One region of the Shewanella sp. 10N.286.52.B9 genome, then DNA from elsewhere that is predicted to be linked to it. Evidence: predicted binding sites of a transcription regulator. Region 1 holds the regulator's gene; the other holds the start of a gene.
What was found. The regulator sigma-54, encoded in region 1, starts transcription at its own class of promoters, with help from an activator protein. The targets are predictions, from matches to a motif close to GTTGGCACGNNNNTNGNNT.
Positions count from the first base shown of each region.

Region 2: flhA (flagellar biosynthesis protein FlhA) is a predicted target of sigma-54. The motif match lies at 1,928-1,946, and genes of this name have one in related genera.

Region 1 covers NZ_MCTY01000190.1:38,046-58,958, reverse strand. The annotation lists gene mgtE (magnesium transporter) at 1-290, opposite strand, end outside; gene BCU91_RS14360 (HPr family phosphocarrier protein) at 489-761, opposite strand; gene rapZ (RNase adapter RapZ) at 787-1,635, opposite strand; gene ptsN (PTS IIA-like nitrogen regulatory protein PtsN) at 1,632-2,075, opposite strand; gene hpf (ribosome hibernation promoting factor) at 2,078-2,365, opposite strand; gene BCU91_RS14340 (RNA polymerase factor sigma-54) at 2,389-3,873, opposite strand; gene lptB (LPS export ABC transporter ATP-binding protein) at 4,008-4,739, opposite strand; gene lptA (lipopolysaccharide transport periplasmic protein LptA) at 4,739-5,449, opposite strand; gene lptC (LPS export ABC transporter periplasmic protein LptC) at 5,436-5,996, opposite strand; gene kdsC (3-deoxy-manno-octulosonate-8-phosphatase KdsC) at 5,993-6,559, opposite strand; gene BCU91_RS14315 (KpsF/GutQ family sugar-phosphate isomerase) at 6,561-7,538, opposite strand; gene BCU91_RS14310 (calcium/sodium antiporter) at 7,607-8,569, opposite strand; gene BCU91_RS14305 (ATP-binding cassette domain-containing protein) at 8,753-9,580, shown strand; gene mlaE (lipid asymmetry maintenance ABC transporter permease subunit MlaE) at 9,567-10,352, shown strand; gene mlaD (outer membrane lipid asymmetry maintenance protein MlaD) at 10,426-10,899, shown strand; gene BCU91_RS14290 (ABC transporter substrate-binding protein) at 10,930-11,574, shown strand; gene BCU91_RS14285 (STAS domain-containing protein) at 11,571-11,867, shown strand; gene BCU91_RS14280 (BolA family protein) at 11,893-12,144, shown strand; gene murA (UDP-N-acetylglucosamine 1-carboxyvinyltransferase) at 12,172-13,431, shown strand; gene degS (outer membrane-stress sensor serine endopeptidase DegS) at 13,542-14,615, opposite strand; gene BCU91_RS14265 (DegQ family serine endoprotease) at 14,732-16,084, opposite strand; gene zapE (cell division protein ZapE) at 16,318-17,430, shown strand; gene rplM (50S ribosomal protein L13) at 17,673-18,104, shown strand; gene rpsI (30S ribosomal protein S9) at 18,120-18,512, shown strand; gene BCU91_RS14245 (DUF2065 family protein) at 18,680-18,868, shown strand; gene BCU91_RS14240 (adenylosuccinate synthase) at 18,936-20,231, shown strand; gene BCU91_RS14235 (SEL1-like repeat protein) at 20,426-20,913, shown strand, end outside.
Region 2 covers NZ_MCTY01000047.1:60,901-68,827, reverse strand. The annotation lists gene fliR (flagellar biosynthetic protein FliR) at 1-739, shown strand, start outside; gene flhB (flagellar biosynthesis protein FlhB) at 747-1,877, shown strand; gene flhA (flagellar biosynthesis protein FlhA) at 1,993-4,092, shown strand; gene flhF (flagellar biosynthesis protein FlhF) at 4,123-5,508, shown strand; gene BCU91_RS04065 (MinD/ParA family protein) at 5,513-6,394, shown strand; gene BCU91_RS04060 (RNA polymerase sigma factor FliA) at 6,387-7,106, shown strand; gene cheY (chemotaxis response regulator CheY) at 7,148-7,531, shown strand; gene BCU91_RS04050 (protein phosphatase CheZ) at 7,546-7,927, shown strand, end outside.

The DNA of each region.
Region 1 (20,913 bases):
ATCCCAGAGGTGGCTTGGGCTACTTTTTCTGGGGTCATAGCGCTGATGAGTGAATCTTTTAACTCTTCACCGAGTTCTTCTAGGATTTCACCCGCTTGCTCATGATCAATCAGTTGCCATAACACTTGACGAGTTTTCGGCGGTGATGATTCAAGAATTAATGCGACATCGGAGGCGGCCATGTCATGAAGCATATTTCTGACATGAACAAACATACCGCTACCTAATGCTTGTGTAAGCTGATTAAGACGTTGTTCGGTCAGTTCGCTGTCGATGACTTCAATACCCATTGGCTACTCCTGAAAAGACGATGATGAAATGTTAACTTAACTCACCGGAAAGAATGAAGAAATTTCTAATATCTGATGGCTTGATGCGCAATTCATAAATACGCTAATACTGCTTGGTGGTGTGTTGAGTATAGCTAATAAAATAATGGTAAAGGTGAGTCGCTGTGTTTCCTTGGAGATGTTACTGGGCGCAGGCGGTTAGCTTTCTTCGTCAAATTTATCGTTGATTAACTTGCATACGGCCTCAAGGGCTTTTTCTGCATCACGGCCTTGAGCTTCAACAGTAATGATTTTACCAATGCCACTTTCTAACATTAATAACCCCAATACACTGGCAGCACTGGCTTGTTTCTCACCTTGGATAAGGGTGATAGTTGCGTCAAACTCGGTAGCTAAAATTGCCAATTTAGTCGCCGCTCGCGCATGCAAGCCTAGCTTGTTACTGATGGTAATTTGCTTTGAATAGGCCACCGTTTTGGCTGGCGTTGTGGTTAGCTTATTCAATGCCAAGCTCTCTATGGCGGGCGCTGACTTTGTGCTTAGAGTTGTTGAAACGTTTAGCGAGCTGATCGGCAATATAAACCGAACGGTGCTGACCGCCAGTACAACCAATGGCAATGGTCAGGTAGCTGCGGTTATTACGCTCTAAATGTGGCATCCAAGTGTCAAAAAGGTTTTCAATTTGCCAGATAAACTTATTCACCAAAGGCTGTCGCTCTAAGAACTCTTGCACGGGCGCATCTAGGCCTGTGTAGGGCCTTAACTCAAGCTCCCAGTGCGGATTCGGTAAAAAGCGCACATCAAACATAAAGTCTGCTTCAGCCGGCATGCCATGCTTAAAGCCAAATGACTCAAAATGTACCACTAATTCTTTATCAACACTGCCTAGCAAGATTTGCCGAACATGATCGCTCAATTCGTAGATATTAGTTTGCGAGGTGTCGATATAGTGATCAACCATTTTGGCTATGGGTTCGAGTAACCGCCCCTCAAGCTTAATGGCTTCTTGTAACGAAATTTGATTCTTAGACAGTGGGTGTAATCGGCGGGTCTCACTAAAACGCTTCAGTAACACTTTATCGTTGGCGTTTAAAAAGAAACTGGTAATGCTGGTATCGTCAGACAGTAAAGCAATTTGCTCTTTGAGTACTTTGCCTTGCTCTTCGATATTACGCACATCGACGCTAATGGCGACAAGCTCGTTACTATCTTTAAGCTGTTCAAGCAGGCTGCCAATCAGTGGCAGTGGCAGGTTATCAACACAGTAATAACCTAAATCTTCAAGCACTCTCAGTGCGACTGATTTTCCTGAACCTGAACGTCCCGATACGATGACAAGTTTCATGCAGTAATAACCTGATAAAGTTCTGTAGCGTCATGACTCTTTCGAAGTCGTTTAAGTATCAATTTATCACTGAGTTTCTCTGCCATGCTAGATAATGTGCTTAGGTGTTGCTGGCACTGATCTGCAGGTACAAGAAGCGCAAATAAAATATCTACAGGTTGCTTGTCTATGGCATCAAAGGCGATTGGCTCTTCGCATTTGATTAAAATAGCAATGGGTTCTTCGATATTATCTAAGCGCCCATGTGGAATTGCTATGCCATTTCCTATACCTGTACTGCCCATTTTTTCACGCGCTATTAGACTTTCAAAAATAGCCTGTGAAGAAAGGGTTGGGTACTGGGCAGCCATTAAATTGCTGATTAATTCCAGTACCTTTTTCTTACTGCCCGGAGTGGCACAGGTAGTGCACGCCGGCTGCAGGATGGTACGAAGTTCCATCGTTAATGCTTAGTGAGTTTCTCTTTATGTTTAATTACCTGACGGTCTAGCTTATCTATCAGGGCGTCTATTGCCACATACATATCAGCGTTACGCGATACAGCAAACACTTCACCGCCTTTTAGGTGCAGTTTGGCTTCGGCAATCTGTTGTAGCTTTTGAACATCGAGCACAACGTGAACATTATTGATCTGTTCGAAGTGTCGTTCAAGCTTTGAAAATTTTGTTTGCACGTATTCCCGTAAAGATTGAGTTATTTCAATATGGTTTCCAGTCAGGTTAATTTGCATAGGTCATCCTCCAATAACAAAAGTTATAAGCTTTTGCGTTGGTTTGAGGGAGGGATGAGCATTGCCTCTCGATATTTGGCTATCGTACGTCGAGCAACGTTAATCCCTTGTTCAGCCAATAGTGTCGCCATTTTACTATCACTAAGAGGCTTTTTCGGGTTTTCTGCAGCTACGAGCTTTTTAATAAATGCGCGAATTGCTGTAGAAGAGCATTCTCCACCATCATCGGTACTTACATGGCTTGAGAAAAAATATTTTAGTTCAAAAAGTCCACGGGGGGTATGCATGTATTTTTGGGTCGTGACCCGTGAAATGGTCGACTCGTGCATTTCAACCGCTTCAGCAATATCATTGAGCACCATCGGCTTCATGGCTTCTTCACCGAACTCAAAGAAACCTTGCTGAAATTGTACGATACAGTTAGCCACTTTTAGTAAGGTTTCATTACGGCTATCGATGCTTTTGATAAACCATTTAGCTTCTTGTAAATGACCACGAATAAATTGGCTGTCAGCTTGGCTTGAACCGCCTTTGGCCATAGCTGCATATTGCTGATTAACGCCAATTTTAGGCATGTTATCGGGATTTAGCTCGACCACCCAGCGACCATTCTTTTTAAGTACAGTAACATCAGGAATGACGTACTCATCTTTAATGGGGGTAATTTGCAAGCCTGGACGTGGATTGAGCGTTTGAATAAATTCAATGGCTTCACGTAAATCATCTTCTTTAAGCTTGGTTTTACGCATCAGTAACCTAAAGTCACGACCGGCGATTAAATCAAGATGATCTTTAATCAGTAACTTAACATTATCTATGCAAGGAATTTCATTAGGGTATTGGCCTAATTGAATTAATAGACACTCACTTAAATCTCGCGCTGCAATGCCGACGGGATCGAAGTGTTGTACCCGTTTAAGTACAGCTTCAACTTCATCGAGTTCGATATCGTCAGTGCCTAAGGATTGCAAAATGTCTTCAACGCTCTGGGTGAGGTAACCGCGCTCATCAATGGCATCAATAATGGCGGTTGCAATCACTAAGTCATTTTCAGAAAAGGGAGTGAGGTTTTTTTGCCATTCAAGATGCTCATACAAGCCTTCACTGGTTTCGCCTTGAAACGGCATATCATTACCGCTCGATACTGCGCCAGAGCCAGAAGTAGGCGAGGCGGTATACACCTCATCCCATGTGGTATCCATAGGGAGTTCTTCAGGCATAGAATCTTTAGTGAGCGATTCAGTGGTATCAACCGTTGAGGTGTCTTTTTCTATGGTGACTTGGCTATTATCACTAAAATCGGTGTCAGTTTGCAGGGCGTTTTCTTTTACGGGCTCTTTGGCTTTAGTGAATTCGTCTTCAAGCTCTAATAGCGGGTTTGAATCAAGTGCTTGTTGAATTTCTTGCTGTAGCTCCAATGAGGAAAGTTGCAATAAGCGAATCGCTTGTTGCAACTGTGGGGTCATGGTTAAGTGTTGACCCATTTTGAGTTGGAGTGAGGCTTTCATGTACCGCTTGTCCCTAATTGAATTACATCATCGCGACGAACAGTGTGGGCGCTAGTTTATGATCCTAGAAAAATAGACTAGATTAAGGTTTGTTGTTGGCCGCGAATGCCATACTAAAAACTGAATAGTGCTAACTATAGCTTGAATTGTTCACCTAAGTATACCGACCTAACTTGCTGATTGACTAAGATCTCAGCAGGTGTTCCTTCAGCAATCAAGTTTCCGTGACTCACAATATATGCTCGCTCACACACATCAAGTGTTTCACGGACATTATGGTCGGTAATTAGCACCCCTAAACCACGGCTTTTAAGTTGTTGAATAATTTTCTTGATGTCGATTACTGAGATAGGATCTACCCCTGCAAAAGGTTCATCTAATAAAATAAACTTAGGATTTGCCGCTAATGCGCGTGCAATTTCAACTCGGCGACGCTCGCCTCCCGATAACGCCATACCTTGGCTATCACGGATATGAGTTATGTTAAATTCTTCTAATAAATGTTCCAGTTCTTCAATGCGCTGCTCATTTGATAAGCTTTTGCGAGTTTGAAGCACTGCCATTATATTATCGTGTACTGTGAGCTTACGAAAAATACTGGCTTCTTGAGGTAAGTAGCCAATGCCTTTTCGGGCGCGCAAATGCATTGGATCTGCGGTTAAATCATCTTCATCGATCAGAATGCGGCCCTTATCACTTTTGACTAGGCCTACGACCATATAAAAGGTGGTGGTTTTACCCGCACCATTAGGGCCAAGTAAGCCAACAATTTGGCCGGTTTTTACCGTCAGGCTGACATCTTTTACTACCTGGCGACTTTTATAACTCTTAGCGAGATTTTCAGCGGTTAACGTAATTTGGGTCATTAGTCATTTTGCTCAGCTGCTGGGGCTGACAATGTCGCCTGCGCCTCAGCGTTAAGTGATTCAGTTACTTCGGGTGTTTCAGTTGAGTTCACAGCCTCTACAGCAGATAAATTGTTGTTTTCAATTATAGCTGGTGGCGTGTCATCACCGGGTTTAGCGCTGTCTGGTAAATGTGGTTGCTCATCTTTTTTCTTTTCAGAATCAATCAAGTCTGGGTGACTTTCTGGTTGAAAAATAGTGATAACCCGATCTTCACCAGTACCGGTGCTTTCAGCAATTAACTGCTGCTTTTCAATGTTGTAGCTAATTAGGTTACCAGTAACCTGGCTGCCAGCTTGGTCCAATTTAGCATTACCCGTTAAGGTTAAAATGCTAGTGGCAAGCTCATATTTAATTTCATCGGCACTGGCAGTACCAATACGGCCATCATCTAACTCTTGGGAAAATGTCGCAGGGTTACCTGTGGCAATCATGGTTTTTTGGGTGCCGCTTTCGGTGCCAAATGCGCGTAATTCGTCGGCATTAATGTTAATCGACCCTTGAGTCACATTAACTGGGCCATAGAAGATGACCTGATTGTTTTTTATGTCAGCTTTTTGGCTCACAGCTGCGACTTTAAGCTCTTGCTGTAAATCGCCTTCTTTTGCATAGGCGCTGGCAATACTGACTACACTGAGTAGTGAGGCAATCAAAAGTTTACTTTGCTTCATACGTTCCTTCTACTTGACTTAAAAGTTCAAGTTCTTGAGCATTTAAATCAGCATACAGGCCTAAACCTTGTATATTAAAATCTGACCCAGTAACAAAAATTTGTCTATCTGAGGTCAAAATCATGGTGTTCATATCGAGTGCCAACATGGTGGTTGTCAAAGATTGTAATGGCTCGTCGATGTTTATTGCATCAATAATAACATTATTTTCTAAAACTACTTTGCCTGTTTCATTATTCAGCTTGCCTAAATCTGCGCTTAATTGCCATTCGGCTTCACCATTTTCAGGATAAATAAGGTAGACAGGCTCAGTAAACATGGTTTCATTACTTTGCTGAAAGTGCTCCATGTATTTCGCTGAGACTCGGCTTTGCACTAAACCTTGCTCATTAAATTCAGTGGTGCGTAAGTCATTGGCGATAAAATCAGGGCGAGCAGGGGCAGGCAATTTACTTGCCTCCATCTGACTACGTTTAATTTGTACTTGCCAATAAAGGACTAAGGCTGCGCCAAAAAATCCGATAATAGCGAAGGTCACTCGGCTCATATACTCATTCCGTGGGCATTTTCAAACTTATCTTGGCTAAGTAATAGCAAATCGGTGAGTTCACGTAATGCGCCATTTCCGCCGTTAATGGTGGTGGTCATATGGCAATGTTGTTTAACATAAGGATGGCCATCAGCCACACAAACTGCAAGGCCAACCTGTTTCATCACAGGTAAGTCAACCATGTCATCACCAATATAGGCGACTTCATCTGGGCTAACGCCATAGGTATCTAACAGGCTTTGGTAAGGCACTAGTTTATCATCAACACCTTGATAAATATGAGTGACACCTAAAGCGGTCATTCTATTTTCCACAATGGCAGATTTACGCCCGGTTATCACAGCAACATGAATATTACTGGTTAAAATAGAGCGAATGCCATAACCATCACGGGTATGAAATGCTTTTAACTCTTCCCCTGCATTACTTAAATAAATACGGCCATCGGAAAATACCCCATCGACATCGCAAATAAGCAGCTTAATTTTTTTGGCTTTTTGCCAAACATCATCAGAGATTGGGCCGTAAAAACCTTGGTGCAGTGTTTCGTGTAATGACATGTTAAATGACTCCAGCTTTAACCATATCGAGCATGTTAAGTGCGCCGACTGGGCGTTGGTTCTCGTCTACGACAATTAAACCGTTAATACTTTTTTCTTCCATAATCTGTAATGCTTGCGCGGCTAAAATACCTGGGCTGATGGTAATGCAGTTGGTTGTCATTACATCGGCAATAGCGGTAGTACGCAGGTTCACTTCAGCATCGATGACGCGGCGTAAATCACCGTCAGTAAAGATCCCGACTAGCTTGTCTGCATTATCGATCACTGCAGTCATACCTAAACCTTTATTTGAGATCTCATATAGGGTTTCAGTAATGCAGAGCTCACTTTTCACCTGTGGAATATCAGCGCCTTTGTGCATTACATCGCTGACTTTAAGTAATAGTTTACGACCTAAAGATCCACCAGGGTGGGATAGGGCGAAATCATCACGGGTAAAGCCTTTCGCTTGCAATAATGCTACGGCCAAGGCGTCACCCATCACCAAGGTTGCGGTAGTGCTTGATGTTGGTGCTAGCCCTAATGGGCAGGCCTCTTCAGGCACTTCAATACATAAATGCAGTTTAGATAGCTTGGCCATATTGGATTCTGGTTTACCCGTAATCGCGATTACCGGGACCCCCATGCGCTGTATAACGGGCATTAAGGTGAGAATTTCACTGGCTTCACCAGAATTTGATATGGCTAAAATAATATCATTTTTTGCCAGAGCGCCTAAGTCGCCATGGCTTGCTTCGCCAGGGTGAACAAAAAATGCAGGCGTGCCTGTGCTGGCGAGTGTGGCAGAAATCTTATTGCCAATGTGGCCAGATTTGCCCATGCCCATGACAATGACTTTGCCTTTACATTCTAAAATGAGTTCACAGGCTTGGCCAAACTCGTCTGAGTCTACATATTGATAAAGGTTATCTAATGCTGCCTTTTCAATATCAATGACTTGACGACCCCATTGGCGCAATTGTGTTTGTTCTGTCATATGTATCTCTCTATTGTCCAAAGCGATTTCGGGTTACGCTTTGGTGAGTCACACATCTTTATGCCCCATTATTGTGATTGAAATAAGACAACTTGGTACGCAATAAAGACGATTAATAAAAGGGCTCCATGCCAGCGAGTAAGCTGCTTTTTAGCGCCACTCGATAATACCAGTACTGCTAATGCGGTGCTGGTTGCTAGTACCATGTAAAAATCTCGACCGCTTGCATTTATGTCGATTTCACCTGGGGCAATCAGCCCTGGAATGGCCAGCACTGCTAAAATATTAAAAATGTTTGAGCCAACAATATTACCAATCGCGAGGTCGTCTTCTTTTTTTAGGACGCCAGCGATGCATGCTGCTAGTTCCGGTAAACTGGTGCCAATGGCAATAATGGTCAAGCCGATGACCAGATCTGACAAGCCAAATGTCTTGGCAATGCCTACCGCGCCCGTCACCATCCAGTCTGCCGAGAGTGGCAATAACACCATACCAACAATGATCCAGATAATAGCATGTAATGTGCGTACATTTTTAGGGATCTCTGCGTCAGACTCATCAGCTAGGACATCTTTTTTCTTATTTCGCATCGCGCTCCAAATGAAATAGCCCATCAAGGCGAAAAATGCGATTAATAATACCCCTCCTTCAACACGGGTGAGCATGCCATCGTGAATAAGGTAGCCAGCTAATACGGTTGCCGCAATCATGATTGGAATTTCACGCTTTAAGGTTTCTGAGCGAACTGAAATAGCCCCAAACAATGCGGTAACCCCTAATATCAAGGTGATGTTAGCCACGTTTGAGCCGAGCACGTTACCAATTGCAGTATCGCTCATGCCTTCCATTGATGCGGTGGCAGCAACCAGCATTTCTGGCGCTGAGCTGCCCATGGCCACAATGGTTAAACCGATTAACATTGGTGGCAGGCCTAAGTTTCTAGCAAAGGCGGCAGCTCCGTAAACAAAGCGATCTGCGCTCCAAACTAATGCGCCCAATCCGACGATGAGCATCATGATATTAAAAAGCATCTTGTTCCAATTATTTGAGTTATGGCGATATTTTTGTCAGATATTAACAAAAATCGTCGCTATTGCGAAAATTGTTAGGGATTGTAACGCATGGTGATTGATTTGTTGTAGGTTCTTACACAATTTCGTACACTTCAGCTCTACATCTCGTTCTCTAGGAAGGCTATTATTTCCTCTATAGACATGTCTACTCCAAGTTTAGAGCCCACTAGGTCAGCCCTTGTAGAAGTTAAGAACATGGGCTTTAGCCGAGGGACTAAGGTTATCTTTGATGATATCAGTCTCAGCATTCCAACTGGCAAAGTGACCGCCATTATGGGGCCAAGTGGCATAGGTAAAACCACCTTACTTAAACTTATCGGCGGTCAATTAACCCCTGATAGTGGTGAGGTGCTTTTTGCTGGGCAAAACATTCACCAACTGAAGCGGCAACAATTATTTGAGCAGCGAAAGCGCATGAGTATGTTGTTTCAAAGTGGGGCGCTTTTTACCGATATGAATGTGTTTGATAATGTGGCGTTTGCGCTGCGTGAGCACTCAGGGTTAGCTGAAACTATTATTCGTAAGATTGTGTTGATGAAGCTGCAAGCCGTGGGGCTGCGGGGCGCCGCTCTGATGATGCCCAATGAGTTATCCGGCGGCATGCAGCGCCGAGTTGCATTGGCGCGGGCGATAGCACTTGAGCCTGAAATGATTTTGTATGACGAGCCTTTCGCCGGTCAAGATCCTATTTCGATGGCGGTGCTGGTGAAATTGATTGGCGAATTATCTGAAACATTGAGGCTGACTTCGGTGGTCGTGTCCCACGATGTGGATGCAGTATTGAGTATTGCCGACTATGTTTATGTTATCGCCGAGAAAAAAGTAATCGCTTCAGGCACGCCTGCTGAATTACGGGCTTCAACCAATCCACAAATTGAGCAATTTATTCATGGAGCACCCGATGGGCCGGTGGCTTTTCATTATCCAGCTGAAGACTATCAACAGGAGATGTTAAGTGGACGTGATTAACTTTATCAGTAATATTGGCCGCTTTGCTTTGGATTTTATTTCAGGTCTAGGCCGAGCAGGGCTGATGTTATGGGGCGCTATTGCCCGTTGGCCGAATGTTAAAAAAGATATTGGCTTAATCACCAAGCAAGTTTATGTGTTGGGTGTTCGCTCCATGGTGATCATCATAGTCTCTGGCCTGTTCATCGGTATGGTGCTGGCATTACAAGCTTATACGGTACTGGCTGATTTTGGCACGGTCGAAAGCCTAGGGCCCATGGTGGCATTGAGCTTATTAAGAGAGCTTGGTCCTGTGGTTGCGGCATTACTTTTTGCAGGGCGCGCAGGCTCGGCATTAACCGCTGAAATTGGCTTAATGAAGTCAACCGAGCAGTTATCAAGCTTAGAGATGATGGCGGTTGACCCTTTACACCAAATCATAGCGCCACGTTTTTGGGCGGGGGTTATCACCCTGCCATTATTAGTGATGATGTTTTGTCTTGTTGGCATTATCGGCGGTCATTTAGTGGGAGTTGAATGGAAAGGCATTGATAGCGGCTCTTTTTGGTCAATTCTGCAAGCATCGGTTGAGTGGCGCCAAGATATTGTAAATTGTTTAATCAAAAGTGTGCTTTTTGGCGTAGTGGTAACCTGGATATCTTTATATCGTGGTTATGAAGTCATTCCCAACCCCGAAGGCATTAGCCGAGCGACCACATCCACTGTGGTTCAGGCGAGTTTAGCAGTGTTAGCGCTCGATTTTTTACTGACAGCGATTATGTTCGGCAATTGATGTTAACTGCTGAGTGTTAGCGGGAGGTAAGTTGGGTAAATTTTGCATTCATTAATTAAAGTGGTTTAGTCGTATGTTGACACGGAAAATAGAGTTATTGGTTGGATTGTTCTTATTGTCAGGCTTAGTGGCATTTTGTGTGCTGGTATTTAATGTGGCCAATGTTGAGCTTAAGCCTAATCAGGCAACTTACAGTTTACACGCTGAATTTAGCAATATCGGTGGCTTAAAAGTACGCTCGCCAGTGAAAGTGGGCGGGGTGGTTGTCGGAAGGGTAACTGATATTCAGCTCGACCCCAAAAAGCTTGTACCGATAGTGAGCATCACTATGGATAAGCAATATGATCAATTTCCAGAGACCAGCAGCTTATCGATTTTAACTGCAGGTTTATTGGGTGAGCAGTTTTTGGGGTTAACCCCAGGCTTTATGGATGATGATATTGAGATGCTCGCTGATGGCGATAAAATTTATGACACGCGCTCAGCATTAGTACTGGAAGACTTAATCGGTCAGTTAATCTATAGCATGTCATCGGATGATAAGTAGGAGCGGTATATGAAGCAGTTTATTCGCGTTATGTTAAGTGTCTTTTTATGGTTAAGCATCAGCCAGCTTGGTGCTGCAGAGCTGACGACTGATGACATAGATACCCATGATCCGTTCAAGCTGGTGCAGCAAGTATCAGAGAAAACCTTTGCGCGTTTTGATAAAGACAAAGCCCTCATTGACAATGATTTAAGCTATTTAAAAGTTATCGTTCGCGAAGAGCTTATGCCCTATGTTGATTATAAATACGCCGCGTATAAAGTGATGGGGCAATACCTGCGTGACACGACTCCTGAACAACGTCAGCGGTTTGTGGATGCTTTTGAAGGTTATTTAGTGGCTACCTATGCCCAAGCCTTTACTGAGTACACTGGTCAGCAAGTACAGTTTTTCCCGGCTGCTGATTTTAGTAACGAGAAAATGATCGATGTCCGCGTCGAAATTATTGAAGATGGTCGCCCGCCCATTAAAGTGGTGTTTAAAGCCAGACGTCTAAAAGATGACAGCTGGAAAGCGTTTGATTTGGTGGCGGAAGGCGTGAGTTTACTGGCGTCAAAGCAATCAGAAATTTCCAATTTAATTCGCCAAAAAGGCGTCGATAAGGTCATCGACATGCTTTATGAGCGCACCAACCAAAATATTCGCTTAGATCAGGACGAGGGCAATGCTGCGTGATTGAATTTTCACAGCAAGGTGATATTTGTCACCTAAAAGGGCAATTAACTCAGGTTGAGGTCAGAGAATTGTGGCCAAATCAACAACAATTGTTTACTGATACGACTCAAGTGTTAGACTTGTCTGCTTTAGAGTATGTTGACAGTGCAGGCGTGGCCTTATTGCTTGAACTAATATGTTTAGGTCATTGTCATGGGGACAACACTCAGCCAAGGAGCTTGGCTAATCCGAGTAAGCATCTAAAAAAACTTATCGAGTTGTATGATTTAGAGTCCTTTTTCATAGAACAATAGCATTGAATTTAAGGTAGCACATTTCATGGATTGCAAAGTAATTGAGCAGATTTTATCAGAGGCGTTAACCCTAGATGAAGTACATGTGACTTCAGATGGTAGCCACTACAAAGTGGTTGCAGTTGGCGAAATGTTCGACGCTATGAGTAAAGTGAAGCAGCAGCAGACCATTTATGCACCACTGAATGAACATATTGCCAGTGGTGAGTTACATGCGCTTACTATCAAGACTTTTACGCCGACTCAGTGGAAGCGTGAAAAATTATTTAATATGTAAGCGTAATACTGAGTGTAGAGAATTAGTGTGGATAAATTAACAATACAAGCCAGCAAGCCCCTTGCCGGAGATGTGACCATCTCTGGCGCCAAGAATGCGGCTTTGCCGATCCTGTTTGCTGGTGTTTTAGCTGAAACTGACTTTAATATTTCGAATGTACCTAACCTTCGCGATGTAAAAACAACCTGTGAATTACTTCGCTGCCTTGGTGCTGATGTCACTGAGTTAGGCAATAGCCAATATCGGATCTCAACCACTAATCTCAAAGAGTTTTGTGCGCCATACGATTTGGTTAGAACCATGCGCGCCTCTATTTTGATTTTAGGGCCGTTACTGGCTCGATTTGGTACCGCTGATGTTTCATTGCCTGGTGGCTGCGCGATTGGCGCAAGACCTGTGAACTTGCATTTGCAAGGGCTAGAGCAAATGGGCGCTACTATTGAGGTAAAAGAAGGTTATATTAAAGCCAGAGTTGATGGCCGCTTAAAAGGCGCGCATATCTTTATGGATATGGTCAGCGTTGGTGCCACTGAAAACCTATTGATGGCTGCGACCTTAGCTGATGGTGAAACCATTATTGAAAATGCCGCTCGCGAACCTGAAATTAATGATTTAGCACATTGCTTAATTGCAATGGGCGCAAAAATTACCGGTGTTGGCAGCGCAACCTTGCGTATTCAAGGGGTTGAGAAACTCTCTGGTTGTAACCACAGAGTGATGCCTGATCGCATCGAAACCGGCTCATTTTTAGTGGCTGCAGCCGTGACGCGCGGAAAAATTCGCTGTCTAAGCGCCGATCCTTCAAGCCTAGAAGCAGTTCTGGCAAAACTTGAAGATGCTGGCGCGGTGATTAATACTGGCGACGATTGGATTGAACTTGATATGCAAGGCAAGCGCCCTAAAGCGGTTAATATTAAAACTGCGCCATATCCTGCTTTTCCGACGGACATGCAAGCGCAATTTTGTGTGTTAAACGCATTAGCTGAAGGCACCAGTCATGTGACTGAAACGATTTTTGAAAATCGTTTTATGCATGTACCTGAGTTAAGCCGTATGGGCGCTGAAATGGAGCTAGAGGGTAACACCTGCATCATTAATGGTATTGAGCGCATGAACGGTGCGCAAGTGATGGCGACAGATTTACGCGCTTCAGCGAGTTTAGTGATTGCAGGCCTTATGGCTGACGGTACGACAACCGTTGATCGTATATATCACTTAGATCGTGGTTATGAGCATATCGAAGATAAGTTTAAAGCCATCGGCGGTGAAGTGGTTCGTATTGCATAAGCTGTAGATTGCTTAAGTTGTTTGCCAAAGCTTTATAGTAAAGAATAAAAAGTCAGTTACCTAAGGTAGCTGACTTTTTTATGATTAAATGGTTAAGTTGTAATTTGTGCTTAAGGTTCGACAGCCTTCTCACCAATAATCACTGGCACATCATAAGACTTACCTTCGCGGATGATGGTCATTGTGATGCTATCTCCGGGCGCTGTTTCAGCAATTCTATCCATCAGCATTTCAACCCCAGGAACACTCTCTTCTGCATAAGCGATAATCACATCTCTTGGACGCAGTTTCGCATCTGCCGCAGGCCCTTTGGGATCAACAGCGGTGACCAATACGCCTTTTAAATCCGGTAAGTTGAGGATTTGCGCCATAACAGGGCTTAACGGCTCGCCTGAAATCCCTAACGCGCCACGAATAACGCGGCCATTTTTAATCAACTTTCCCATAATGCTGTGAGCCAGTTTAATTGGGATGGCAAAGTTAATACCGTGCCCGCCACCTTCATCACCGATTTGAAATGCCGCAGTATTAATACCAATTAGTTCGCCAGTGGTGTCGATAAGTGCACCGCCAGAGTTACCGGCATTAATGGCTGCATCGGTTTGTAAGAAATCAAGATAGCCTGAACTTAAGCCGTTTCGGCCGGTTGCACTGATAATACCTTGGGTAATGGTTTGGCCTAAGTTGTAAGGGTTACCAATGGCAAGTACCACATCGCCCACTTGTGCAGGTTTGGATAAATTGATCGGCACGATAGGTAGATTATCGCCTTCAATTTTAAGGACCGCTAAATCGGTGACTGGATCTGAACCGACAACTTCTGAGGTAAATTTTCGGCCATCTTGTAGCGCGATAACAATTTCATCGGCTTTTTTAATTACATGGTAATTGGTTAAAATGTAGCCTTCTTTACTCATGATAACCCCAGAACCCAAGCCTTGAAGCGAGCTTGAATTTAATGGGCTATTTTGATCTAAACTAAGGCTATAAATATTGACCACAGCAGGGGCTGCTCGACGAACGGCTTTAGCAAAGGATAAGTCATTGTGGTGCTGGGTAGTGGTTAAGCCATTATTGAAATTACTGTTGTTGGTTATCGAAGTAACAAATATGAAAGCGGCCGCCATGACTAATCCAAATGCCACAGCTTTGGTCAAATATAAAATTGTGTCTTTGAAATTCATTGGCTGACTAAATTATGAAAAAGTACCCAAGATATTATCATGATTAAAAAAATTAAGCATCGTAACAGGGCTACGATGCTTATTGGGTAAAACAACAGGGTTTATTCGGTGCTGCTTTAACGCAGTACCAAGTAAAGCAGCTTATTGTCACGAAATATTTTCAATGCGACCGCGCCTTGCTGAGTCTTTAGCTGCTCTTTTAAGTCTTTAAGGCTTTTTACTTTACTGCGATTTAGCCCGACAATTAAATCGCCTTTCTCGAGTCCATTTCTGGCGGCTGGCGATCCTTGAGCCACTTCAGCAATTTCAATACCTTTACGGCTATTACTTAACTCAGCCCCTTCAAGCATTGGGTGTAATGCATCAGCACTGGTGCCTGAACTGCTATTTGACTCACCAAGGGTGACATTAATGGTTTCATTATCACCATCGCGAATGATGCCAATTTTAACTTTAGCACCAGCGCCCATAGTGGCGACCTTTGCTCGCAAGGCTTGGAAGTTTTTAATCTGCTTACCATTGACACTGACAATGATGTCACCCGCTTCTATACCTGCTTTGTCTGCGGCGCTATCAGGCATGACTTCACTAATAAAACCGCCATGCTGGGTTTCTAGACCAAATGCTTTGGCCAATTCGTTATCTAAGTCTCGGCCCATAACGCCAAGCACGCCACGTTTAACTTCACCATGCTCAATAATTTGATTAATTAGGTTGTTAACCATATTAGCCGGAATAGCAAAGCCAATACCGACGTTGCCACCACCGGGGGCCACAATGGCGGTATTAATACCGATTAACTCACCGTTAAGATTAACCAAGGCGCCGCCTGAGTTACCACTATTAATCGCGGCGTCAGTTTGGATAAAGTTCTCCAGCATTTCAATCCCTAAACCGCTACGGCCCAAGGCGCTAACAATACCTGAAGTCACGGTTTGCCCTAAACCAAATGGGTTACCAATGGCGATAGCAAAATCGCCGACACGGATATCATCAGAGTTGGTTTGTTTCACTTGGGTAAGGTTTTTCGCTTCTATTTGTAATAGCGCAATATCAGATTCAGGATCTGAGCCAATGAGTTTTGCGTCAATCTCACGACCATCATGTAAACCAATTTTAATTTCATCAGCACCATTAATAACGTGGTTATTCGTGACGATGTAACCCTCTTTGGCGTTAATGATGACCCCTGATCCTAAGCCTCTAAAAGGGCGTTCACGCACTTGTTCTTGGGGGGCGTTAGGGCCAAAGAAATATCGAAACACATCGGGAATTTGTTGTTTAGAGGTTTGGGTGCCGCTGACTGCAACAGAGACGACAGCGGGAGTTGTTTTTTCTAGCATGGGAGCGAGGCTAGGTAGCGCTTGACCATTAACAGTTTGTGGAATTGCAGCTTGGGACAACGCCGGCATTAACGATAAAGAGGCGGATAATATCGCTGCTGAAACTAAGGTTAATTTGGGTTTCATTGTTTCTTGCTCCTTGAAAATTAATCTTTGCTTATACACATATTATGGGTGACTGGCGTAAATACAACTTCAGTTTAGCTGTATTGACTATATAACCTCGGAGTGTTCTAAGTTTCAATAAGTTCAGCCATCATTAACAAAGGTTAATTTTTATGTGGTTTACCGTTACGCCGGCTAAGGGTGATATGTTATGGTTGTGTGGAATTTTCAGCAGTATATAGAGAGTAGTCCCCGTGTCGCAGTTAAGCCCTTGGCAGCATTACCAGCAAGATTTAACCCGTGAAGGTTTCTCCCATGATTTAGCCCAAGAGCAAGCGGTAAAGTCATTGCAACGTGTTTATGAAGAACTTATCGCAGCCGATGTTCAGCAGTCCTCATTGAGTCGGCTTTTAGGTTCAATCGGCCTTAAAAAATCAGCCCCTAGCGTCAAAGGTTTATATTTATGGGGCGGAGTAGGTCGTGGTAAAACTTACTTGATGGATACTTTTTTTGATGCGCTGCCAACAGAGAAAAAACTGCGGGCCCACTTTCATCGCTTTATGCACCAGCTACACCATGACTTAGGCGAACTTGACGGTGTTCAGGACCCATTAATTACTATTGCTAACAAAATGGCGCAGCAATATAACATCATATGTTTCGATGAATTTTTTGTTTCTGACATTACCGATGCCATGTTATTGGGCACCTTGTTCCAACACTTATTTAAAGAAGGGGTCGCGTTAGTGGCCACCTCAAACATCATTCCCGATGACCTCTATAAAAATGGCTTACAGCGCGCAAGATTTTTACCCGCAATCGCCTTAATAAACCAAAACTGCGAGATCCTTAATGTGGATTCGGGTATTGATTATCGCTTACGAACCCTTGAGCAAGCTGAGATTTACCACTACCCACTGGATGAGCAGGCTGACACCAACTTGTTAAGCTATTTTGCCCAGCTTGCTCCAGAATCAGAAGTATTCACTGACGCCATTGAAATTGAAGGCCGTGAGGTGAATATTCGCCAGCAATCCCAAGGGGTGCTATTGGCCAACTTTAGAGACTTATGTGACGGCCCTCGATCCCAGCGCGACTATATGGAAGTGGCTCGTTTGTACCATACCGTTCTATTAAGTGGGCTTGAACAAATGGGCTCAGCCACAACCGGTGATGATATTGCTCGGCGATTTCTCGCGATGGTAGATGAATTTTATGAGCGTAATGTGAAGTTAATTATTTCTGCTGAAGTTTCATTAGAAGATATTTACACAGATGGTTTACTCAGTTTTGAGTTTAGACGCTGCCGCTCAAGATTGATTGAAATGCAATCACATGACTATTTAATGTTGGAGCATTTACCATAAATAGTTATTGAGGGATGAAATCAGCTAAAGCACCAGAGAAGTTTTTTAGAAAACTATCAGAAATTAGGTGATTTTTAACTCAGCTTTGTCTATAATCCGCCACCTGCCCTCGTTACTCCACCGAATTTGGGTGGACGATTTAAACCAATTTCAGCTCGAAGGGGCTTTGAAATGGTCATTGTGTTGTTTGCATTCCGCATTCAGCATTGAGACAGAATTTTAAACATTGGGTTTTTGTAAAAATGAAGACTACATTTACTGCTACACCAGAAACAGTCACACGTGACTGGTTCGTCGTTGATGCCGAAGGTAAAACTTTAGGTCGTATCGCTACTGAAATTGCTACTCGTTTACGTGGTAAGCACAAGCCAGAGTATACTCCTCATGTTGACACTGGTGACTACATCATCGTTATTAACGCTGAGAAAGTTACTGTGACTGGTAACAAAGCTAAAGGCAAAATTTACTACTCACATACAGGTTTCATCGGTGGTATTAAGCAGATTTCTTTTGAAAAGCTGCAAGATCATAAGCCTGAAATGATTATCGAGAAAGCAGTTAAGGGTATGTTACCAAAAGGTCCTTTGGGCCGTGCTATGTTCCGTAAGCTTAAAGTTTACGCTGGCACTGAACATAACCATGCTGCACAACAACCTCAAGTTCTTGATATCTAATACGGGAGTAAGCTAATGTCTGCAACTCAGTACTACGGCACTGGCCGTCGTAAAACATCAACTGCTCGCGTATTCGCTAAAGCAGGTAGTGGTCAAATCGTTGTTAACCAACGTCCACTAGATGTATATTTTGGTCGTGAAACTGCTCGCATGGTTGTTCGTCAGCCTCTAGAGCTAGTTGAAATGACTGACAAACTTGACATCTATGTAACTGTTAAGGGCGGTGGAACCACTGGCCAAGCAGGTGCAATTCGTCACGGTATTACTCGTGCATTGCTTCAGTTAGACGAAGCTCTACGTCCTTCTTTACGTTCTGCTGGTTTCGTTACCCGTGATGCTCGTAAAGTTGAGCGTAAGAAAGTTGGTCTACGTAAAGCACGTCGTAAGCCACAATTCTCAAAACGTTAATACGTTTTCAGAATTCAAAAAACCCAGCTATATGCTGGGTTTTTTATTGGCTTTTTTTAGGTAAAAACGCCAATTAGTCATTCGATGTAATGCGATGACCGCTTAGAAGCGTTATGGTGTAGTCGATGTTTTTTGCTAATGTGTAAACCAAATAGTGGAACTAGACCATGAATTTTCAAATGTTGATGTTTGCCATGGGGCTTGTTTTGGTACTTGAAGGTATCGGACCCTTATTATTTCCGCTGCAATGGAAAAAATATTTAGCCGAATTTTCGATGCAAAATAAGAATAATCTCAGGCGGTTAGGTGGCTGCCTAGTCTCTGCCGGCATAGTACTATTAATAATTTTCGCATAAAATACTTGCATATTACCCCCCTAAATCTGTTAAAATTCGCCTTTATACCGCAACCTTGCAGCAGACGATGGGCAAAAACGTAGTAGTACTCGGCACTCAATGGGGTGACGAAGGAAAAGGTAAGATTGTCGACCTTCTAACAGAACAGGCAAAATATGTAGTTCGTTACCAAGGCGGCCACAATGCTGGTCATACTCTGGTAATTGACGGCGATAAAACCGTACTTCACTTAATTCCGTCAGGGATTTTACGTGATAATGTGAAATGCATTATCGGTAATGGTGTGGTATTGGCTCCTGATGCTTTGATGAAAGAGATCAACATGCTTAAAGAGCGTGGAGTTCCTGTCGAAGAGCGTCTTCTTATTTCAGAAGCATGTCCACTGATCCTACCTTTCCATTGTGCTCTTGATGTAGCTCGCGAAAAAGCGCGCGGCAATCAAGCTATCGGTACAACGGGTCGTGGTATTGGTCCAGCTTATGAAGATAAAATTTCTCGTCGTGGTCTACGCGTTGGTGATTTGTTCAATGCAGAGTTATTCGCAGTTAAATTAAAAGAAGTGATGAAATATCACAACTTTATGCTGACTGAATACTATGACTGTGACGCAGTTGATTATCAAACTACCCTTGATGATGCATTAGCAATTGCTGATTATCTTAAGAGTATGTGTACTGATGTTACTGAATTACTTGATACAGCCCGTAAAGCGGGTGAGCCTATCTTGTTTGAAGGTGCACAAGGTACATTACTTGATATCGACCATGGTACATACCCATATGTGACTTCATCAAACACTACAGCAGGTGGCGTCGCTACCGGTTCTGGTTTTGGTCCTCGTCACTTAGATTATGTTCTAGGTATCATGAAAGCTTACACTACACGTGTAGGTGCAGGTCCTTTCCCAACAGAGCTTGAGAATGAGATCGGTGATTACTTAGGTCATAAAGGCCAAGAGTTTGGTGCAACTACTGGTCGTAAACGTCGTCCAGGTTGGTTAGATGCTGTGGCAATGCGCCGTGCAGTTCAAATCAACAGTGTTAGCGGCTTCTGCCTAACTAAACTTGACGTTCTTGACGGTCTTGAAGAAGTTAAGATCTGTGTTGGTTACCAGTATCCTGATGGAACTGTAGAAACTGTCACACCACTTGCAGCTGAAGGTTACGAACAGGTTACTCCTGTATTCGAAACTATGCCTGGCTGGAGTGAGTCTACCTTTGGTGCGACTTCAATTGAGCAACTGCCACAAGCAGCGCTTAATTATATTGCTCGTATCGAAGAGTTACTTGAAGCGCCTGTTGATATCGTATCAACCGGTCCTGACAGAAACGAGACAATCGTATTAGTTAATCCATTTAACTAACACATAAAAAGGCCGCTATTTAGCGGCCTTTTTAATATGCAGAATTAACAAACCTTAGACGATAAAATTGAAACTGTAACTCCGCGCAATTTCTCTTCTTTTTACTGCTTTTTTAAAATCATTTTGGCAATTCAAATAACCACTAAATATTGTTGTTTGTGCAGTTAATACTCAAGATATAGGCTATAATGCCGATGCATAGAGTAACTAAAGTGTCATTGAGAATCGTTATGCTGCGTTTATGTTTGTTGGTGTTGTGCTTACTGCCGAATTTAGCTGTTGCTGAATTAACCGCGGTGGATATCTATGGTGATGAGCAATTAATTAAATTGATCCGCAATGATGTTTATTTAAAGCAAGTTAAACGCGATGACTGCCAACTAGTGCAAGATATTGAAGCTAGAGCAGAAGTACTCCAGCAGCCCATGTATCAGTTTTTATGGGCCGAAATGCTCAACCATGGTGTGTGTGTAGATAAACACGCTTCCCGTGGCATGGCGTTATTACAAACTGCTGCAGAGCAAGGTAGCGCTGAGGCGATGCTGAAACTGGCCGAATATTACTATCACGGTGAAATGGTAGTGCAAGACAAAAATCGAGCAGTGCAATATGTGATGCCGGCAGCAGCCAATGGCGATCTGCCTGCAAGATTGATGTTAGTTCGCCTATACGGCGAAGGTTA
Region 2 (7,927 bases), on a different contig from region 1:
TTCTTCAATGCTAATGGTAATGACGGTCTTTGGCGCCAATACGACTCCGTCGCGGATCCGCTTATTATTGGCGATGGCCATCACCATTGCCGTTGCGCCGGTACTGCCAAAAACAGCATATGTGGAGCTATTTTCATTAACTGCAGTATTTGTTTCAGCTCAGCAGATTTTAGTGGGCACAGCTATTGGTTTTGTGACCATTTTAGTGATGCAAACTTTTGTATTAACAGGGCAAATTATTGGTATGCAAACCAGTTTAGGCTTCGCTTCCATGGTGGACCCAGGCTCCGGTGAGCAAACCCCGGTAGTGGGTAACTTCTTTTTATTGCTGGCGACCTTGATTTTTTTAAGTGTAGATGGTCATTTATTGATGTTTAAAATGCTGGTGGCCAGCTTTGAAACCATTCCGGTTTCAACCGAAGGCTTTAGCATTGCCAATTATAAAAAACTTACCGAGTTTGGCAGTTATATGTTTGGCGCGGCGTTAACCATGTCAATATCAGCGATTGTGGCATTATTGCTTATTAACCTCTCGTTTGGAGTAATGACCCGGGCTTCACCGCAGTTGAATATTTTTGCCATCGGTTTTCCAGTGACTATGGTCAGTGGCTTATTTATTCTCTGGCTGACCCTAGGCCCTATCATGTCTCATTTTGATCAGGTGTGGCTGCAAGCCCAGCTGCTGATGTGTGATATTTTACAACTGACCTGTCACATTGACGGTTCCATAAGCCAGTAGGGACAAGATGGCAGAAGATACCGGTCAAGAACGCACCGAGGACCCCACCGCCAAGCGACTGGAACAGTCCCGTGAAAAAGGTCAGGTCGCCCGCTCTAAAGAGTTAGGAACCGCAGCAGTATTATTAGCATCTGCTGTGGGGTTTGCGTTTGTTGGCCAAGATCTGGCGCGCAGCTTACACAGCGTGATGACGCAAATGCTCACCATGGAGCGGGATCAGATCTATGACACCAACTCTATGTTCCTAGTTTGGGGGGTTATTGGCGCTGAGCTTGCTTGGCCATTATTCAGTTTCATTGCTTTTCTCGCCTTTATTGCCTTTCTTGGCAATATTGTCTTAGGCGGTATTACTTTTTCGGTTAAAGCTTTTATGCCTAAGGGCAGTAAAATGAACCCTGCTAAAGGCTTTAAAAGAATGTTTGGCACCCAGGCCTTAGTTGAACTAACTAAAGGTATTGCTAAATTTTTGGTGGTGGCAATATCGGCGTATTTTTTATTGTCGTTTTATTTTTACGATATTTTGACCTTATCTATGGGTCATTTACCGGGAAATATTTACCACGCGCTGGATCTATTGGTATGGATGTTTATTTTATTGTGTTCATCAATGCTATTGATTGTGGTGATTGATGTGCCATTTCAAATATGGAACCACAATAAACAGCTTAAAATGACCAAACAAGAAGTTAAAGACGAGTATAAAGACTCTGAAGGTAAGCCTGAAGTAAAAGGCCGTATTAGGCAATTGCAGCATGAGATGGCCAATAAACGCATGATGTCTGAAGTGCCCAATGCCGATGTGATTGTGGTTAACCCAGAGCATTACGCTGTGGCAGTAAAATATGATGCCAGTCGTTCATCTGCGCCATTTTTAGTGGCAAAAGGGGTTGATGATGTGGCCTTTAAAATTCGCGAAATAGCCCGAGAGCACGAAGTGCCAATTGTATCAGCGCCGCCGCTAGCCAGAGCCATATATCATACAACTAAAATTGACCAACAGGTACCGGAAGGACTATTTACCGCCATTGCACAAATCTTAGCTTACGTATTTCAGTTAAAACAATACCAAAAGGGTCGCGGTAAACGTCCAAAACCTATTCCGCTCAATCAACCTATTCCGGATGATTTAAAACATTAGCTGCGGTGTTTTTAGGCACTCAAACCGCAACAGCTGCTATTAACTAATAGCTTGGCTTAGTAATTGCATTTCGCTGATGTCAGCGTCAAAAATATTACGAAAGGGTTTACGGTTAATGGATGTAAAGACAGCGCTAGGTCAAGCAAAGCAAATACGATTTAGCACATTCAAAGGTATTGGTACCCCTTTATTGGTGCTGGCTGCATTAGGTATGGTGGTATTGCCGATGCCGCCATTTCTGCTTGATATTCTATTCTCCTTTAACATTTCCCTCGCTTTAATCGTGTTACTTGTCGCTATTTATAGTGATCGCCCACTAGATTTTGCCGCATTTCCGACTGTTTTACTGGTGGCCACCTTATTACGCTTAGCATTGAATGTGGCCTCAACACGAATAGTGTTACTTGAGGGGCATAACGGTGGTGACTCCGCGGGTAAAGTGATTGAAGCCTTTGGTTCGGTGGTGATTGGCGGTAACTATGCTGTGGGTTTAGTGGTGTTTTTAATCCTGATCATCATCAACTTTGCCGTAGTAACCAAAGGTGCGGGGCGTATTTCAGAAGTGAGCGCACGTTTTACCTTGGACGCCATGCCGGGTAAACAGATGGCCATTGATGCCGATTTAAATGCCGGTACATTAACTCAAGATCAGGCACGTATTCGCCGTGCTGAAGTGACGAAAGAAGCTGACTTTTATGGCGCGATGGACGGTGCGTCAAAATTTGTGAAAGGGGATGCTATTGCTGGGATTATGATTCTGGTGATTAATATCCTTGGCGGTTTTGTCATCGGCATGGTGCAGCACGGCTTGGATTTTTCAAGCGCGGTGGAGATTTATACCTTACTGACCATTGGTGATGGTTTGGTGGCGCAAATACCCGGATTGCTTTTATCTATCGCCGCCGCCTTGATGGTGACGCGCCAAAATGAGTCTGGCGATATGGGCGGGATGATGATCAGCCAAATGTTCCATAGTCCTAAGTCTATGGCCATTGCATCAGCCGTGCTTTTTGTTATGGGTGTTGTACCTGGTATGCCACATTTCGCGTTTTTAACGTTTGCATTTATTACCGCAGGCGCAGCTTACTTTATTTATAAACGCAATAACGACAATAAAACCCTTGCGCTAGAAAAAGCAGTTAAAGGCCCAAGCGATGTCAAAGAGGCTGAGCCCAAAGAGCTAAGCTGGGAAGATGTACATCATGTAGACACCATTGGCCTTGAAGTGGGCTATCGACTTATTCCGCTGGTAGATAAAGGTCAAGGCGGCGAGTTACTCAGTCGAATTAAAGGGGTACGTAAAAAATTATCGCAGGAATTGGGCTTTTTGGTACCGGCAGTGCATATTCGTGACAACTTAGATTTATCCCCCAACTGCTATCAAATATCCTTAATGGGCGTGGTAGTTGGCGAAGCAGAAGTAAGACATGATTGCGAGTTAGCGATTAATCCAGGTCAGGTTTACGGCAAGCTTGATGGCATAGAGACCAAAGATCCAGCTTTTGGTTTAGAAGCCGTTTGGATAGCTCCAGCGCAACGTGAACATGCGCAAACATTAGGTTATACCGTGGTTGATACCGCGACTGTTGTTGCTACTCATATAAGCCAGTTACTGACCAATAATGCGGCTAAATTATTGGGCTATGAAGAAGTGCAGCAGTTAATGGATATGCTATCGAAAAACTCGCCGAAGTTAGTGGATGGCTTTATACCAGACGTTATGCCGCTAGGTTCAGTGGTAAAAGTGATGCAAAACCTTCTTAATGAAGGAGTTTCTATCCGAGACTTGCGCACAATCGTGCAAACACTGTTAGAATACGGCAGCAAAAGTAATGATACTGAAGTGTTAACCGCTGCAGTACGTATTGCCTTGAAACGAATGATAGTGCAAGAGATCTCTGGGCCCGAATTGGAAATCCCTGTCATAACATTGGCGCCAGAGTTGGAACAGATGTTGCACAAGTCTATGCAGGCAACCGGCGGTGAAGGGCCCAATATTGAGCCAGGCCTTGCAGAACGTATGCAGAAGTCATTATTAGATGCTTCTCAGAAGCAAGAAATGGTCGGTCAACCAGCCATTTTATTGACATCAGGCATGCTTAGGTCAACTTTGTCGCGGTTTGTGAAATACACCATTCCTAATTTACGGGTTATTTCTTACCAAGAAATACCCGATGAAAAGCAAATACGCATAGTATCTGCAGTTGGGCAATAGCAATGACTTTCAGTTTGAAAGAGGTACGTAGTGAAAATTAAACGATTTTTTGCCAAGGATATGCGCTCAGCATTAGCTCAAGTCAAAGAGACTTTGGGCTCTGACGCGGTGATCATGTCGAATAAGAAAGTAACTGGTGGCATCGAAATTGTTGCAGCAGTTGACTACGATGAGCCTAAAGTTGATGTTGCAGTAAAATCGCCCGTTGCAGCCTTTATGAATGTGACTGAAGACCGTGTGTCAATTGGTGCTAATAAACCTGCTATTAAAGCACACACTAAAGTCAGCCCACCGCCAGTAGCTGATTCATTACAGGCGTTATTAGAAAAGCAGCATAGCCGCCTGCAGCAACAAATTTCCCAGCAACATGAAGAGCCGGAATTACCAGATTGGGCTAAACAGTTAGAAGCAAGCAAACCTGCAGCTAAAGAACCAAGACAGCATCAGCAACACATTGAGCCGTCTAGATCTCCAAATAAAGGTCATTCAGCTGAAATGGAAGCAATGCGCGAAGAGATGGCGTCACTGCGTGGTTTGCTAACTCATCAAGTTTCTTCATTAATGAAAGAACAGAAAAAACGCACCGATCCTGTGGGCGCGATGCTTGAAAGTAAATTAATTGCCGCAGAGTTCTCGCCTGCTGTCGCTGCCAAGTTATCCAGCCTAAGTCAGCAGTTTTCTCCCGCCGATTTAGTCAGAGCCTTACCCCAAAGTTTGGCCAACCTGCTCGATAACCAAGGTGACGATATTGTGCGCACTGGTGGCGTAGTCGCATTTGTCGGTCCAACTGGTGTCGGCAAAACCACTTCATTGGCTAAAATTGCTGCCAGATTTGCCGCTCATCATGGCCCAGAACAAGTTGCGTTAATTACCACAGATCATTATCGTATTGGAGCCTTTGAGCAATTGGCAACTTATGGCAAAATAATGGGCTGTCCAGTTAAACAAGCACATGATTTAACTGAATTAGAACAAATTCTTTATCAGTTTAAGAATCGTAAGTTAGTATTGATTGACACTGCGGGTATGGGGCAACGAGATTTACGCCTTTATCAGCAATTAGATGATTTGATGGCAAACACCAGAATACCCATTCGTAGTTATTTGGTGATGTCGGCAACCTCTCAACGAAGAGTGTTACTCGATGCCGTAGAACATTTTAAAAGAATCCCGTTATCTGGGTGTATACTGACAAAATTAGATGAGTCAGTATCTATTGCTGGCGCATTAAGTGTATTAATCCAAAATGGGTTGCCACTAAGTTATGTTACTGATGGGCAACGTGTTCCAGAAGATATGCAGGTTGCCGATACGCTTTCATTAGCAAGACAAGCGTTAGCAGCACTTAACGAAACAAAACCTCAAACGTCACCTGACACTGCGTGGTCAAATGACATGGCCTATGCATTCGAGTAAAGATATGACCCGAGATCAAGCAAGTGGTTTACGTATGATGAATCAACCAAATAACGATAAAGTAAAAGTAATTGCAGTCAGCGGTGGTAAAGGCGGCGTGGGTAAAACCAGTGTGTCGATTAATACCGCGGTAGCACTTGCTGAGAAAGGCAAACGGGTTTTAGTACTCGATGCCGATTTAGGACTCGCCAACGTTGATGTGATGTTAGGTATTCGAGCTGAGAAAAACTTATCTCACGTATTATCTGGCGAAGCAGAATTAGACGACATTATTGTTCGAGGCCCGAAAGGCATTGGTATTGTACCTGCCACATCAGGCACTCAAGCGATGGTGGAATTGACCCAAGCGCAACATGTTGGATTAATTCGTGCCTTTAGCGATATGAAAACCCAGTTTGATATTTTAATCGTTGATACCGCAGCGGGTATCTCTGATATGGTGCTGAGTTTTTCCCGTGCCTCACAAGATGTATTGATTGTAGTTTGTGATGAACCGACATCAATAACCGATGCCTATGCCCTGATCAAAATATTAAGTCGTGAGCACGGTGTGTTCCGCTTCAAAATTGTGGCAAATATGGTGCGCAGTTTGCGAGAAGGCATGGAGTTATTCGCCAAGTTAAGTAAAGTAACCGATAGATTTTTAGATGTGGCTTTAGAGCTTGTTGCGACAGTGCCATTTGATGAAAATTTACGTAAATCAGTACGTAAGCAGAAGTTGGTTGTGGAAGCATTTCCAAAATCACCAGCAGCCATTGCTTACCACGGTTTAGCCAATAAAATCATGAGCTGGCCTGTGCCACAGCAGCCTGGTGGTCATCTAGAGTTCTTTGTTGAACGTCTTGTTCAGCGCAAAGAAGTAAAAGAGGATACACCGAGTGAATAAAGCCGCCGCGTATACTCAGTTTGATAATAAAACCTCAATTGTTGAACAGTATGCACCGCTGGTAAAAAGAATTGCACATCATATGTTGGCAAGGCTGCCAGCATCGGTACAACTTGATGACTTATTGCAAGCTGGGATGATGGGGCTGCTGGAAGCATCATCAAAGTTTGATGGCTCTAAAGGCGCCAAATTTGAAACCTTTGCTGGGATCCGAATTCGTGGTTCGATGATCGACGAAATTCGCCGTGGTGATTGGGTGCCGCGCTCGGTACATCGTAACCAACGCCGTGTTGCACAAGTTATCGATGAACTGGGTCAAGAATTAGGTCGTGATGCCAGAGATACTGAAATCGCAGAAAAATTGGAAATATCTCTTGAAGAGTATCACCATATTTTAAACGATGTTTCAGTAGGAAAAGTTATTGGGATTGAAGACTTAGGTGTTTCAGAAGATGTGATTGTGTCTGATGAATTAACTGAGGATGAAAGTTTTGATTCTTTAGCCGAAGTGCAGTTTAAATCGGCATTAGCACAAGCAATTACCACATTACCCGAAAGAGATGCGCTAGTTTTGTCGCTATATTATGACGAAGCGTTAAATTTAAAAGAAATCGGTGCCGTTCTTGAGGTCAGCGAGTCGCGTGTTAGCCAGATCTTAAGTCAGGCAATGCTGCGTCTCAAAGGCAAACTCAAGCATTGGACACAGGTATAATTACTAATAAGAGCAACGAATTAAGCTCACCGGAGGAAACCTTGGACAAGAATATGAAGATACTGATTGTTGATGATTTTTCAACAATGAGACGTATCATAAAGAACTTGTTGCGAGACTTGGGATTTAATAATACTCAAGAAGCAGATGATGGCAATACCGCACTACCGATGTTACAAAAAAGCGATTTTGACTTTGTCGTAACCGATTGGAATATGCCGGGTATGCAAGGGATTGATTTGTTAAAAGCCATTAGAGCTGACGATTCATTAAAACACTTGCCAGTATTAATGGTAACAGCAGAAGCAAAACGTGAACAAATTATTGCCGCAGCGCAAGCTGGCGTTAATGGCTATGTGGTTAAACCTTTTACCGCAGCAACGTTAAAAGAAAAACTCGATAAAATCTTTGAACGTTTAGCCTAAGCAAAGGATAAGTTATGCAGGCAGCAATATCAGGGCTCATAGATCTTGAGCAAGCCCAGCAACTTGTTAAATTGCTTGAAGATGGACAACAAGAGCAAGCTGATGCGGTCATTCGTGACCTGTCAGTGCCAATACAACGTGAACTGTTTGATGAAGTTGGCAAGCTGACCCGTCAGTTACACAGTTCACTAAATGACTTTCAATTGGATACCCGTCTGGTTGAACTTGCTAACCATGAAATACCCGATGCAAAAGAAAGACTCAACTTTGTCATTGATATGACAGAGCAAGCTGCAAATAAAACCATGGATGCAGTTGAAGAATGTTTACCTTTGGCCGATACAATAATAAATAACATTCAATCGGTCACGCCAATGTGGGACAAATTGATGCGTA